4 regions of the Virgibacillus dokdonensis genome follow, and region 4 is predicted to be linked to each of the others. Evidence: riboswitches for the same ligand, from Rfam matches in the RefSeq annotation. Region 4 holds a riboswitch; each other region holds the start of a gene.
What was found. A riboswitch is a leader RNA that binds a small molecule or an ion and turns the genes downstream of it on or off. The one in region 4 is predicted to bind thiamine pyrophosphate.
Positions count from the first base shown of each region.

Region 1: linked by a shared signal. The riboswitch ahead of tenA (thiaminase II) and the one ahead of B2C77_RS14490 (ABC transporter substrate-binding protein) in region 4 are both predicted to bind thiamine pyrophosphate.
Region 2: linked by a shared signal. The riboswitch ahead of thiT (energy-coupled thiamine transporter ThiT) and the one ahead of B2C77_RS14490 (ABC transporter substrate-binding protein) in region 4 are both predicted to bind thiamine pyrophosphate.
Region 3: linked by a shared signal. The riboswitch ahead of thiW (energy coupling factor transporter S component ThiW) and the one ahead of B2C77_RS14490 (ABC transporter substrate-binding protein) in region 4 are both predicted to bind thiamine pyrophosphate.

Region 1 covers NZ_LT745762.1:293,490-296,682, reverse strand. The annotation lists gene opp4C (oligopeptide ABC transporter permease) at 1-329, shown strand, start outside; gene B2C77_RS01750 (copper homeostasis protein CutC) at 385-1,071, opposite strand; TPP riboswitch at 1,225-1,324, shown strand; gene tenA (thiaminase II) at 1,493-2,188, shown strand; gene B2C77_RS01740 (response regulator transcription factor) at 2,528-3,181, shown strand; gene B2C77_RS01735 (sensor histidine kinase) at 3,183-3,193, shown strand, end outside.
Region 2 covers NZ_LT745763.1:3,266,027-3,269,219, forward strand. The annotation lists gene B2C77_RS16810 (3-ketoacyl-ACP reductase) at 145-867, shown strand; gene thiT (energy-coupled thiamine transporter ThiT) at 1,354-1,953, opposite strand; TPP riboswitch at 2,105-2,208, opposite strand; partial or broken gene tnpA (IS200/IS605 family transposase) at 2,431-2,872, opposite strand; gene B2C77_RS16825 (M4 family metallopeptidase) at 3,187-3,193, opposite strand, start outside.
Region 3 covers NZ_LT745763.1:3,451,306-3,454,498, forward strand. The annotation lists gene B2C77_RS17685 (ABC transporter ATP-binding protein) at 1-889, opposite strand, end outside; TPP riboswitch at 1,533-1,639, shown strand; gene thiW (energy coupling factor transporter S component ThiW) at 1,878-2,375, shown strand; gene thiD (bifunctional hydroxymethylpyrimidine kinase/phosphomethylpyrimidine kinase) at 2,512-3,193, shown strand, end outside.
Region 4 covers NZ_LT745763.1:2,737,752-2,740,944, forward strand. The annotation lists gene B2C77_RS14480 (ABC transporter permease) at 1-16, opposite strand, end outside; gene B2C77_RS14485 (thiamine-binding protein) at 16-306, opposite strand; gene B2C77_RS14490 (ABC transporter substrate-binding protein) at 403-1,404, opposite strand; TPP riboswitch at 1,655-1,764, opposite strand; gene B2C77_RS21440 (DEAD/DEAH box helicase) at 2,373-2,522, opposite strand; gene B2C77_RS14495 (hypothetical protein) at 2,705-3,076, opposite strand.

The DNA of each region.
Region 1 (3,193 bases), on a different contig from region 4:
TGAGTGCTATATCCATTGGAACAAGGCCTTCTAAAGTTATGATTAAACATATATTACCTAACGTCATGTCAACGATTATCGTTCAAGCAACGCTGTTATTAGCAGCGATGATCGTGGCGGAGACAGGACTTAGTTACCTTGGATTTGGGGTTCCTGTCGGTACACCAAGCTGGGGCAATATGCTACAAGCAGCACGCGATCCTGGCACGTTTGAAAATCTGTGGTGGATTTGGCTACCACCAGGTTTATTAATTACATTAACTATTTTATCCATCAACTTTATCGGTGAAGGGTTTAAGGACGCTTTCAATCCGAAATCAAAAAAATAATGCATGAAGCGAGCCTGAGCTTGTTTAATAAGCTCAGGCTCTACCTATGTCAGATTTATTTTTGGAGTATATTTTTTATTTGTTGTATCTTGCTGCGATCCAGTTTATATGCGAATGAATCGTTCCTTCTAGCGCCAGAACCAAAGTGGAATGCATGGGGTTTCACTTGCTCGTATACATCAGCAAAGGTTGCTGGCTTTAAACCATGCCCCACCATCATATTTACATGTGTATCCGCAGCCAAATGAATCAATCGTTGTAGCTGCGGAATTGCATCAGGTGCTTTATAGTTACCTCCTGCAGTTAACACTGTCGTTATTTGCTTATATTGTGCCAAGCATGCTAACGCTTCTTCTTGGTCACGAGCAAAATCAAACGCCCGATGAAAAGTTACTTCTAAATCATCAGCCACATCTAATAGCTGTTTCAACACTTCCTCATCAACTGTTTTTTCAGCAGTCAATGCCCCTATAACGATACCGTTTGCACCCATCTTTTTAATCAGATCTATATCTTCCTTCATCGTGTCTATATCGTATTTGTTGTATACAAATGATTGACTATGCGGACGAACCATGACATTTATAGGCAGATGGACAGCTTCAACCGCTTTTTTTAGTAAACCGTAACTTGGTGTAAGCCCTATTTCTGCCATCGCAGGGCTAAGTTCAATCCGATCTGCTCCATACTGCTCTGCTTCTATCACATCCGTTAAGTTCGTAGCAATAACTTCTAAAAGCATGAACAACCCTCTCCTTTACACACAATACCCTTATCCTACCTGATGAGAGCGCCTTTTAATAGACCAAAAAGATGCAAATAACCTACTACTATCCTCACTTCCTTTGCCTAAATCTACCATCTATGCTTTAATGGCAATACATAGTGTTATTATATATCTCACTAGGGGAGCAATTTTATTGCTGAGAAAGGAAACTTGACCCTTTGAACCTGATCTAGTTTGTACTAGCGTAGGGAAGTGACAACTTGCATGAATAGTAATAATCAGGCAATCACTTCCCCATTCTATTTACATCGTAGAATGGGGATTATTATTTTCTCCAGATGCAAGTACGTCTTATCCTGAACTACAAAGGTTTGTTGTTTCCACATCTTCTCTAGCATTAAAATAATTTCAATTATCGAGAGGAGAATATAGTATTATGCAACAACTATTTACAGATCGTTTATGGAAAAAGGTAGAGCCAATTTGGAAATCCTATTTGGAGCATCCGTTTGTAAAAGGGTTAGGAGAAGGTTGGCTTGATAAGGAAAAGTTCAAGCACTGGATGAAGCAAGACTATGTTTATTTAATAGAATATTCTCGCTTGTTTGCACTAGGAAGCGCGAAAGCACATGATTTATCAACAATGACAACGTTTGCCAATTTACTTCATGGAACCTTGCATATGGAAATGGATTTACATCGTAACTATGCAAGCAAGTTTGGCATAACTGCTGATGAATTAGAAGAAACAGAAGCGGCGGCAACAACGACTGCATACACAAGTTATATGCTAAATGTGGCACAACAAGGTGGCATAGAAAATACAGTCGCCGCCGTACTCGCTTGTGCTTGGAGTTATAATTACATTGGCAAAGCATTGGCAGCCTGGCCAAACGCCTTGGAACATGAATTTTATGGCAATTGGGTACAAATGTATTCCTCCGAAGATTTTACAGCACTGGCTAACGATTGCATTGATTTAATTAATACAATTGCGGAAGATAAACCAGAACACGAGTTAACCATCTTGGAAGATATCGTTGTGAAAACGAGCTATTTTGAATATATGTTCTGGGACATGGCAGAACATCAAGCCATGTGGCCTGTCCCTGTTGCTGCCCAAAACTTATAATTCTTTGCAAATCTTTATCCGTTGAAATGACTATTAAAAGCAATAAACTAAAAAAGCAATAATTATTTTGGACCAATATCAGGCGGCATGATCTACAGATTTTTAACTTCATAAAAAACCGCCCTAAAAATGTAAAGCTCATCATTTAAAAGCTACGGCTATCACCATAAAGACTTGGTGACATGTCGTAGCTTTCTTTATTCCTTAGGTAGAACGATACAATAGCTTGCTAACAGCCTATTATAACCTATAGATTTCGAAAGGATATATATACCAGATAGATATGATACAACATTGTTACACAGATAATTTATAATGAAAGAGAGGGAGGTTTGCCCAATGGTTCGAATACTAATCGTTGAAGATGAAAAACCAATATCTGACTTAATAAAAATGAGTCTCGGAGATGCAGGATATGAATGTTTCTGTGCCTATGATGGAGAACAAGCTGCTGATATGATTGAAGCAAATCATTTTGATTTAGCAATTTTAGATATTATGCTCCCCAAAATTAATGGCTATGATTTACTAGAATATATCCAGCCTTACGATATACCAGTCATATTTTTAACTGCCAAATCAGATGTAACGGATAAAGTAAAAGGGTTAAAGCTTGGAGCGGAAGACTACCTAACGAAACCTTTTGAAATCGTAGAATTACTAGCCCGAGTGGAAACTGTTTTACGCAGATATGATAAAAACAAACAATTTATAGAATTGTTTGATATAAAAATAGATACGCTTTCCAGAGTCGTAACCAAATCAGGAAAAACTGTTAATCTAACAGCGAAAGAGTACGACTTATTATTATTATTTATCAACAATAAAAATATTGCTCTATTTCGGAGTAACATCTCTATGAAAGTATGGGGAGAAGATTTTGTCGGCGAAAGCAGGACGATTGACCTGCACGTACAACGTATGCGACAAAAGCTTGGTTTAAAGGATAAAATCGTAGCAGTCTATAAGGTGGGCTATAGACTGGAGGTATAGCATGAAGTTATT
Region 2 (3,193 bases), 530 kb from region 4:
GAGCGCTTTTTCCACGTTCATGAGCGACTTTACGACGTGCGGGAGTGATTTTCTCATGATAGGAGTCTGTAGTTTGAATTTATTCTTTCATATAAGATATACTTACAATACAAGTAAGAATCAAGGGAGAGGGGATGACTTACGATGGGGCAACAAATTAAAGGAAAGATTGCGTATATTACAGGTGCTGGTAGCGGTATTGGAAGAGCAACTGCACTTGCTCTTGCTAAGGAAGGTGTTCATTTAGGCATCATTGCGCGTACGGAATCCAAACTGGAAGCTGTTGCAAGAGAAGTAGAAACATATGGCGTTAACGCCAGTTATGCTGTTGCTAATATAGCAAAGTTGGAAGAAGTAGAGGGGGCTGTTGCGAAGCTAGAAACGTCGCTTGGGCCTGCAAATATTTTAATAAATAATGCAGGTATTGGAACATTTGATAATTTTCTAGAGATGGATCCAGTAACGTGGAAGCAAACTTTAGAGGTGAATGTGTTCGGTACGTATCACGTGACCCGTGCCGTCTTACCACATATGCTTAAGAAAAACCAAGGCGATATTATCATGATCTCCTCCAGTAACGGAATAAAAGGAACAGCAGGTTCGACTTCTTACAGTGCTTCCAAATTTGCCATTCAAGGTATGTCCGAAGCTTTAATGCAAGAAGTGCGCAGAAATAACATTCGCGTTTTCACATTAAATCCAAGCCTTGTTGCCACAGAGCTTGCTTTCGGCGAAAAGTTAGCGGAGAAAAATGACGATAAATACATGCAAGCCGAAGATTTAGCTGAATACATGGTAGCACAATTAAAATTGCATCCGAGAATGTTTATTAAACAGTCGTTACAATGGGCTACGAATCCGTTCTAAAACAAAACTGTTACAAAACGTTGATCCAAAAGCGATTTGCAACATTTTTCTATATTTATATATCATATTAATTACTTTGCAAAGAAAACTATTAAAATATATCACTAAGTCAGTGCAATTGTTTACGGCTTATTGTTAACATAATTTAGAAAATTCAACAATAGACTGCCATTTCAAACTTCGGTTTTTCACTCATCCGTAGGGCATATCGAAAGAACTGTTTGTGGAGCTGGACTGTTAACTTGTCCAGCTCTAGCAACTTCAATTCTTGAAGCAAGATCTAAGATGTTTAATCGTTATGTAACGTTAATAGCCAACGTCATTTTTATAAAACTTGGCTTATCTCAAATCTTATGGCGAAAGCTGTAGTTCTTATACTATGAACTATTATGCATTCCTATAGTGTAAAGTAAAAACGTTGGCTATGAATATAAAAGAACACGGCTTTCGTTTTTTCTTTGTAGTCTTAAAAGAAAGCAATTATATTTAAGAAGCTTTCTTCACCTGTTTTTTGGTCATAAATGTTTCTGCCTGCACTAATCGCGGAGCACTCGCTAAAATCACTAGCAAAACAATCGTACAAAAAACAAACGCACCTACAAAAGTCGTTCCATTCATTATAAATGAATACAGAACTGGCGACATTCCTTCGGGGGCATATTTCCCCCAGAAAATGACACCTGCAAGAAAATGCCAAAAATACCTCGCGATGCTACCAATGAATGTCGCAGCTACAACCCATGCCAAAGCAATTCGTTTATTCCCTTTTTGATAATTATTTTGAATTAAAGGAGCGAGTATTCCGGCAAAACCAACGCTAGCAAAAGCAATAAAATATTCAATAAAAAATTGCAATGGTGTCAAATAGTAAGCATCACCGAGCATTACCTGCAATAACCCCCATAAGAAACCCGCTAATATACCCGCCAACATTCCTCTCCGAAATGCAAGAATAAATATGGGCACCATAGCAAAAGAAATCGATATAGCTGGTGATAATTTAATCGAAGGAAGAAAATCCAAAATCATGGCAAATGCTGCAAAAAATGCTGCTTCAATCATTACTAATAAGCGAATATTTTTCATTAAAAAAGCTCCCCTTTCACGGAAACCTCAAGGGAAGCAGCATTGTTCGACGTAGTTGTTCATTGATTGTATAAAAGGTAAATGCTTTAAACGTTCGTTTTACACACAGAATCTTCCTTGTAAATCAAACTAGCATTTTATGCATAAACCTAAGCATTGTTGCCCACATCCCTACGCAAGTGCTAACTAAACAGGTTCAAAGGGTCTCGAACGATTCCGTTCCATCTCAGCCAAATGGCTCCCCTTGTGGTTTCTATGTATATGATTTTCATCTATTATAAACGATAAATTGTTCTTTGAACAGCTTTTAGCGTTAAAAGTTGTTTAGCATCCATTTTTTATAGCTATTGTTCAAATAAATAGTCAGAGAGATGAAGGTAGCTCTTAAACGACCACCTGCTAAAGCAGGTGGATTTAGACAAAAATGTCGACGACTAAAGTCGTTCCCCAGGCTAAAGTCCTGCTCAAAGGCCTTAGCTAAAGCATCCTCAAAGCTAGACTAAATATTTCGTCCTTACCTTCATTGAATTGATTTGTTATATCATTTCTTATTATTTCTTCCGTTACCGTCCCTACGGTGGCACAAAAATATCCTCTTGCCCACAAGTGCTGCCCCCAATATCTCTTTTTGAGTTCTGGAAACTCATCCTGCAATAATCTTGATGATCTTCCTTTTAGATACGGCAATATTTTACTTGGAGCAATACTTGGAGGACAGGATAATAATAAATGAATGTGGTCTTTTCCAACACTTCCTTGCAAATATAGTAATTCCCCTAGCTTCACAACCTTGTCTTAGCAAATCACGCACTCTCACCGCTATATGCCCGCCCAAAACCTTATATCTATACTTTGTCACCCATATGACATGATACTTAATATCATACACAGCATGACTATTTTTTCTATATCCTTCCATACTTTCACCTCTTCACTTCGTATGGACAAAAAAGATAAGGCTAAAAGCGGATACCGTCTAAAGAAGGTGGAGTTAGACCACGCATTTGTAAGTTAAACCACCTGCTGCTTCCATACACTAGTGAAGATAAATAAACGGTAAATACATATTTATCAAGAACAAGCAAATGTGTCGCCAATTTCAGACAAATGAATCTAAAACGACCTAGATTCAAAAGCAACAGCTTGCTTATCATCACACCTTGATGTGATTCGTAAATGACCTACTATTTCCACACTCATTTGCACTTCAAATTCATTCTTTACACCTTCTTATTAGTTT
Region 3 (3,193 bases), 710 kb from region 4:
CCCATTCACAACGAGGTGCAAAACGACAACCTATCTTTTCCTTCTGTGGCTTAGGAACCGTACCTGGAATAGAATATAATTGTTGTTCTGTTTTCTTCACATTTGGTAATGAACGAATTAATCCTTTTGTATAGGGGTGGTTAGGATATTTTAATATTTCTCTCGTCGTCCCTTCTTCGATGATTTGCCCAGCATACATCACTGCGACGCGATCACAAATCTCTGCAACGACACCTAAATCATGTGTGATGAACAGAATAGCTGTCTGCTTTTCTTGATTTAACTGTCGCATTAAATCGAGTATTTGTGCCTGTATCGTTACATCAAGTGCTGTTGTTGGTTCATCCGCTATTAACAAATCTGGTTCGCAAGCCATCGCCATTGCAATCATGACCCGCTGTCGCATTCCACCTGATAATTGATGCGGATAACTAGCGACAATAGCATTTGCCCTAGGAATTCCAACAAGTTCTAATAATGTAATCGCTTTGTTACGCGCTTCTTTTTTGCTTGTTTTTTCGTGTAGTCGAATCGCTTCTATCATTTGATTACCAATGGTAAATAAAGGATCTAAAGATGTCATTGGTTCCTGAAAAATCATAGCAATTTCATTTCCCCGTATCTGTTTCATTCTTTTAGGAGAAGCTGATACGATATTTTCCCCTTTAAAATAAATGTCACCACTTACAATTTTGCCAGGCGGGCTAGGTATTAATTGCATGATGGATAAGGATGTGACGCTTTTTCCACAGCCCGATTCTCCAACAATACCAACGACCTCTCCTTTACATACAGATAAACGAACCCCATTCACAGCGGGAACCTCCCCTTTTTCCGTAAAAAAATGCGTATGGACATCTTTTAGTTCCAGTATGACTTCTTTGGACATTCTGATTTCACCTCGTTTCTTACAAATTTCCACCACTCTAAAGCACCTCAACTTTAGAAATAGATAGTTTCTTGCCATATATTTGCGGTGGATGTTGTCATGCCTTTACATTTTAAACTCGCAAATAGGTATCTTGTTAACAAACTAAAAATTCAGTCTATTGAAACAGTTTTTTCCCCGGTTCATTATCACCTGTAAGGAATATCTTGCATTTACTTATTTTGTAATAGATTTGTTCCCCCTCCTTTCACTTTCTGATTTATCCTTCTATAATCTCATGGAGTAGGTCACCACCTCTTCATGAAAGCGTTTCTAATATACCGATGAAAAACTAGGATTTTAGAACCATCTTGTAATGCTTATCATATTCATGTCCACATGAAATTATTAACCTTTCTTTTAAAAGTTTTGAATATGTTTTAACTTCATCTATAAAAGATGGACCGTAATTTTATAGAAAGTGGATTTGCAGGCCATTATTCAAAACAGGCAATTATTTTCCCTTTACAACTATCTCTAAACCACGCAAGTACAATTCAAGGTAATAAAGATGCGGAAAGGTACTAGCTTTTTCCATGACAAACATCTACCATTTTGTTAAGCTTGATGTGTTAGCGTTTAATATTTTAGTAGAATATTTTATAAGAACTACTAGGGGAGCCTATCATGGGCTGAGAAGAAGCAATAGCTTCTGACTCTTATTGACCTGATCTGGTTAAGACCAGCGGAGGGAAGTAGTAGAGATTCTCTTTCTATATTTCTTCTTCTAAGTCAGGTTCTGTCTGGGGTCTGACTTTTTTTGCATGTTAGGAAAAGATAAGGTTTATAGGATAAGTAACATGGCGTTATGCTTGTTCCTTTTGTTCTATTCTATTCGTCGACAACGACTTCCCGTTTAGAATGAAAGAAACCTTACAGCAACTTCTATTAAAAATGCTGTTCTTCACTACTTTCCTCTTAGTAAAATAGACAAAAGCAAGGTGATGCTATGAAAAAAACATACACATTAACATTAATGGCTGTCTTTGTTGCTATTGGCACACTAGCAGCACAATTTCTTTGGTTTCCTGCTGGATTTGCCAAAGCGTACCCCGTGCAACATGCTGTTAATGTGATGGCAGCTATTACGTTAGGACCTGGACCTGCTGTAATAATAGCTTTTATGATTGGTCTGTTACGAAATATGCTAGGACTTGGAACTTTATTAGCATTTCCAGGAGCCATGGTAGGAGCATGGTTTGCAGCTTTACTGTATCGTAGATTTGAGAAGAAACGATGGGCTGTCATTGGAGAAAGTATAGGGACTGGAATTGTAGGATCCTTGCTTGCCGTACCCATTGCTCGCTTATTCATGGACAGTAGTGCCGGAGCTCTATTCTTTGTCCCGTCATTTTTAGCAAGTAGCATTTCTGGAGCTTTTTTAGGGTGGTTTATTGTTTCACGCGTGAATACAGATAAGCTGATTCGTATACAAAGGCAGTATTAAACTGGCTTTAAGTCCAAGACTATATGATAACTATTTATATGTTTGGGAATCATTCTAGATAGTAGTTCGCTCGAAAATGAGCCATCATGGTTCACGAAATATACTGGCAATTATATAAAGAAAGGAAGCGAATAATTTGAAACCAATTCCATGTGCATTAACGATTGCAGGAACTGACCCAAGTGGAGGTGCAGGTATTCAGGCAGATCTGAAAACATTTCAAGAGTTAACTGTTTATGGTATGTCCGTCATCACATCGATTGTTGCACAAAATACAACTGGTGTACAAAATGTCCACCATATCCCTATTGATATGATAGATGAGCAATTGCAATCTGTTTTTTCTGACATGCCTGTACACAGTCTAAAAACAGGCATGATTGCCAATGAATCGATGATGCGCGTCATCCAAAAACAACTTACTAGTACAGACGCATACTACGTCATGGACCCTGTTATGGTTGCTACTAGCGGCGATCCTTTAATTGCCGAAGAAGCAAGAGATTATTTAAAAGAACAGCTTCTACCTTTAGCAACTGTTGTTACGCCAAATATTCCAGAAGCAGAATTTATTACTGGCAACAAAATCCATGATGTTAACGATTTACAAGAAGCAGCCAAAGAAATGGTGGATAAACATGGTGCTCGGGCTGCCCTAGTAAAAGGTGGACATATGCATGGAGATGCCATTGACTATTTATATGATGGACATAAGATGCATACCTTTCACTCCAAACGCTTTGACACAACAAGTACGCATGGCACTGGTTGTACGTACTCGGCAGCCATTACCGCTCATTTAGCTAAAGGCCTGCCGT
Region 4 (3,193 bases):
ATACATTCCTATCCATTACCGATATTTCTCCGTTAACGTATCCATCGAAGCCCCTGATGGCTGGAAAAATATCTTCACTTGCGAAATAACGCTTGGACAACCTAATTCTTCCATCCGCTGGTTCATTTTCTCCACAATCTCAAGCAAGTTGGATAATTCCCCTTCCATCGTCGTTTCCAAAGGGCTTACATGATAAGGAACCCCAGAAGCATCAATAATCGCAATCGCTTCATCTACATAAGGAATTACATCTTCCCCGTTTTTCGTTTTTGGTATAATTTGTACACTTACAAGTGCATTAGCCATGACGTCTCCTCCGTTACTTCTGTTTTGAATCTAAGTGTTCGCCACAAAATAATGTGACGTTTGCTCATTTATTGTTTAACGAATCCTTGCTCTTGCTTAGTTGTTTGGTAAAAATTCATTCGTAAACGCTTTTTCACTGTCAAGAGGCTTATCAAGTAAATCATTGTCATACATCCAGGTCGAATAATTTTCCCATACTTCTAGTTTTTGTTCGCCCCATCTAGCTGCATCATCTTGATACTTATCCGCTAACCATTTTTGACTTGCCTTTACTAAGTCTGCGTCCAAATCAGGCTCGGCTTGAATTAAAATCTCGGCCGCTTCATCAGGGTTTTCAATTGCTAGTTCATACCCTTTTGTTACAGCAGCTAAAAATTGCTTAATCGTATCTGGGTCTTCTTCTATCATCGTTTCATTGGTTGCCAATACTGGCGTATAGTAATCTAATTTTTCCGTATAATCAGTAAGATAAACCATATTGATCTCTTCATTTCGAAGTTCCGCTTCAATGCCTGTCCAACCATAAAATATCCAAGCAAAATCAATATCACGTTCTACCGCAGTAAAGAAATCGGTATCGCCCATATTAACAATGTCCACTTTCTCAACGTCAGCATCATCTTGCTTCATCAACGAGCTAATTACTGCTTTTTCAAGGGGGGCACCCCAGCCGCCATACGTTTTTCCTTCGAAGTCTTTAGGCTCGGTAATATCTTTTTCCTTTGGCGAGGCAAATCCAGACGTATTATGCTGAATAACTGCTGCAATTGATACAATAGGGATATCTTGTACTCTTGCTTCCGTAATCCCTTCTTGGTAACTTACACCAAAATCAGCCTTACCAGAAGCCACTAATTGATCAGCACCTGCTTCTCCTGGCATCTTAATATCAACATCCAATCCTTGCTCTTCAAAGTAACCTTTTTCCTTCGCTACATAGAGTCCTGTATGATTCGTATTTGGCGTCCAATCAAGCACTACAGAAACTTCTTTTCGTGCTTTATCTGCTGATTTTTCTTCTTTACCTTGCTCACTGTCATTTGCATTGCATGCTGTTAGTAAAACAATGAGCAAACTAAGCATAATAAATCTTTTCAATCTGTCTCCTCCTCCAGTATAACTACAGCTATGTAAGGTGCAGAGAATAAGGAAAACTTTATTTCACGATCGACTTAGCTTTCCCTTCATTGATGGATAAATAACCTGATTGGGAAGTCTAGCAACAATCCATTCTCTCTTAGATTTGTTGTTGATATTGGATGTTTATCATTTTGAAAAGCACGCATGAGTTTAAAAAAAGCCTTAGGCGATTACGTACACCTAGGGCTTTTTGCACATGCAAATGATACTTTCTTGTCGACATGTTCCCTACGCTGGTTTTACCCAGATCAGGTTCTAAGAGTCCGTATCTTAAGGATACAATCTCAACCAGCAACACTGGTCCCCCTACAACGCTTGTATGCTATTATATAGTTGTCTTTCCATAAGTAACTATGCCATATTTGAAGGGATTTAGCAAGTTTTACTGCCCCCTAATAACGTGTCTTCAAGCTCTGCGTATATTTAATCCCTGTAAAACAAGAATTTCTCTTTTCAATTCCTTTAAGTCTATATCATCTACCGACTTTTCCAACGGAACATTCCATTTCTCTTATTGTTCAAGACCCTCTTCTAAATAATTTTCTGTATCTAGTTTCTTGATTTTCCTTAAAAATCTTGAACGTTCCTTATCGGTTTGTTTATATAATTTAACCAACCTTTTATATCTTCTTTTTAAGGATAAATAGAGTTGCCTCAATAGATGAGCTTAGTCTTCTTTGCAATAACATCATCGCAAATGCCGTACTTTGACTACCATTATTTATTGCTCGATTGAAATATTGAGTTCCATATTCCGTTACTGCATCATATAACTCTAAAATAAAATGGAATTGTCTTTGACGTACGTTTTGGAAAAATCAGTGTTCCATTCAAAATTGCTGAGATTTTCTTTTAAACGTCTAATGTTTCCTGGATTGGCTCATCCATACTCATACTAGAAAAGACGTCTTCATCATTTAATTCCATTAAATGTCTGAATTTTCCTTATCCTCTTTATGTGGTGTTGCGGTTAACAACAGACAATGTTCCGATTTTCTTAGCAATGCTTCTCCCAACTGATAGAGTTTTGTTCTAAAGGTTTTCTTCTTAGCAGTTCCTTGTGTATAAGCAGCCATTTTATGAGCTTCGTCAATTATTATTAAGTCAAAAAACTAGCTTCTTGCATAAGTACTCTTACATCATCACGTATATCCCAATACACGAAGCTAGACAGCAGGAATTTCCCGCAAAAGGGTTTTTTACTCCATATTCATTTACCACATTCCGATTGATAATGTGAAAATGTAGACCAAATTTCTCACTCAGTTCTGCTTGCCATTGTTTCCAAACAAAAGGTGGAACTAGAATAAGAATACGATTGACGACTACCCGTGCTTTTAACTCCTTCATCAGCATACCTGCCATAATTGATAATTGTTTTACCTGCACCTGGGTCGTCTGCTAGCAAAAAACAGGTCTGTGGTACTTGAAGCATTCTGCCATATACTGCTTCTATTTGATGTGGAAGTGGCAATAATTTTTCATTTCCTAGTGTTCTTGTTCCGGAAAACCTCATTTCATTTTCAAGAAGCAAGTATTGAATATAATTTAGTACATCTGCTGCCTGTATATAGTCATTCTTTTTCGAATTCAGTTGTTGGAAGTCTTTTATCCTTTCTTGTTCCATCATTAATTCATAATATTAATTTGTATCACGTCCAATTGCTTCCAGGATACAAAAACCTTCAACGAACTCACAGTTTTTTATTTCTACACCCTCTGGAAAGTATGTACTTGATACGACATC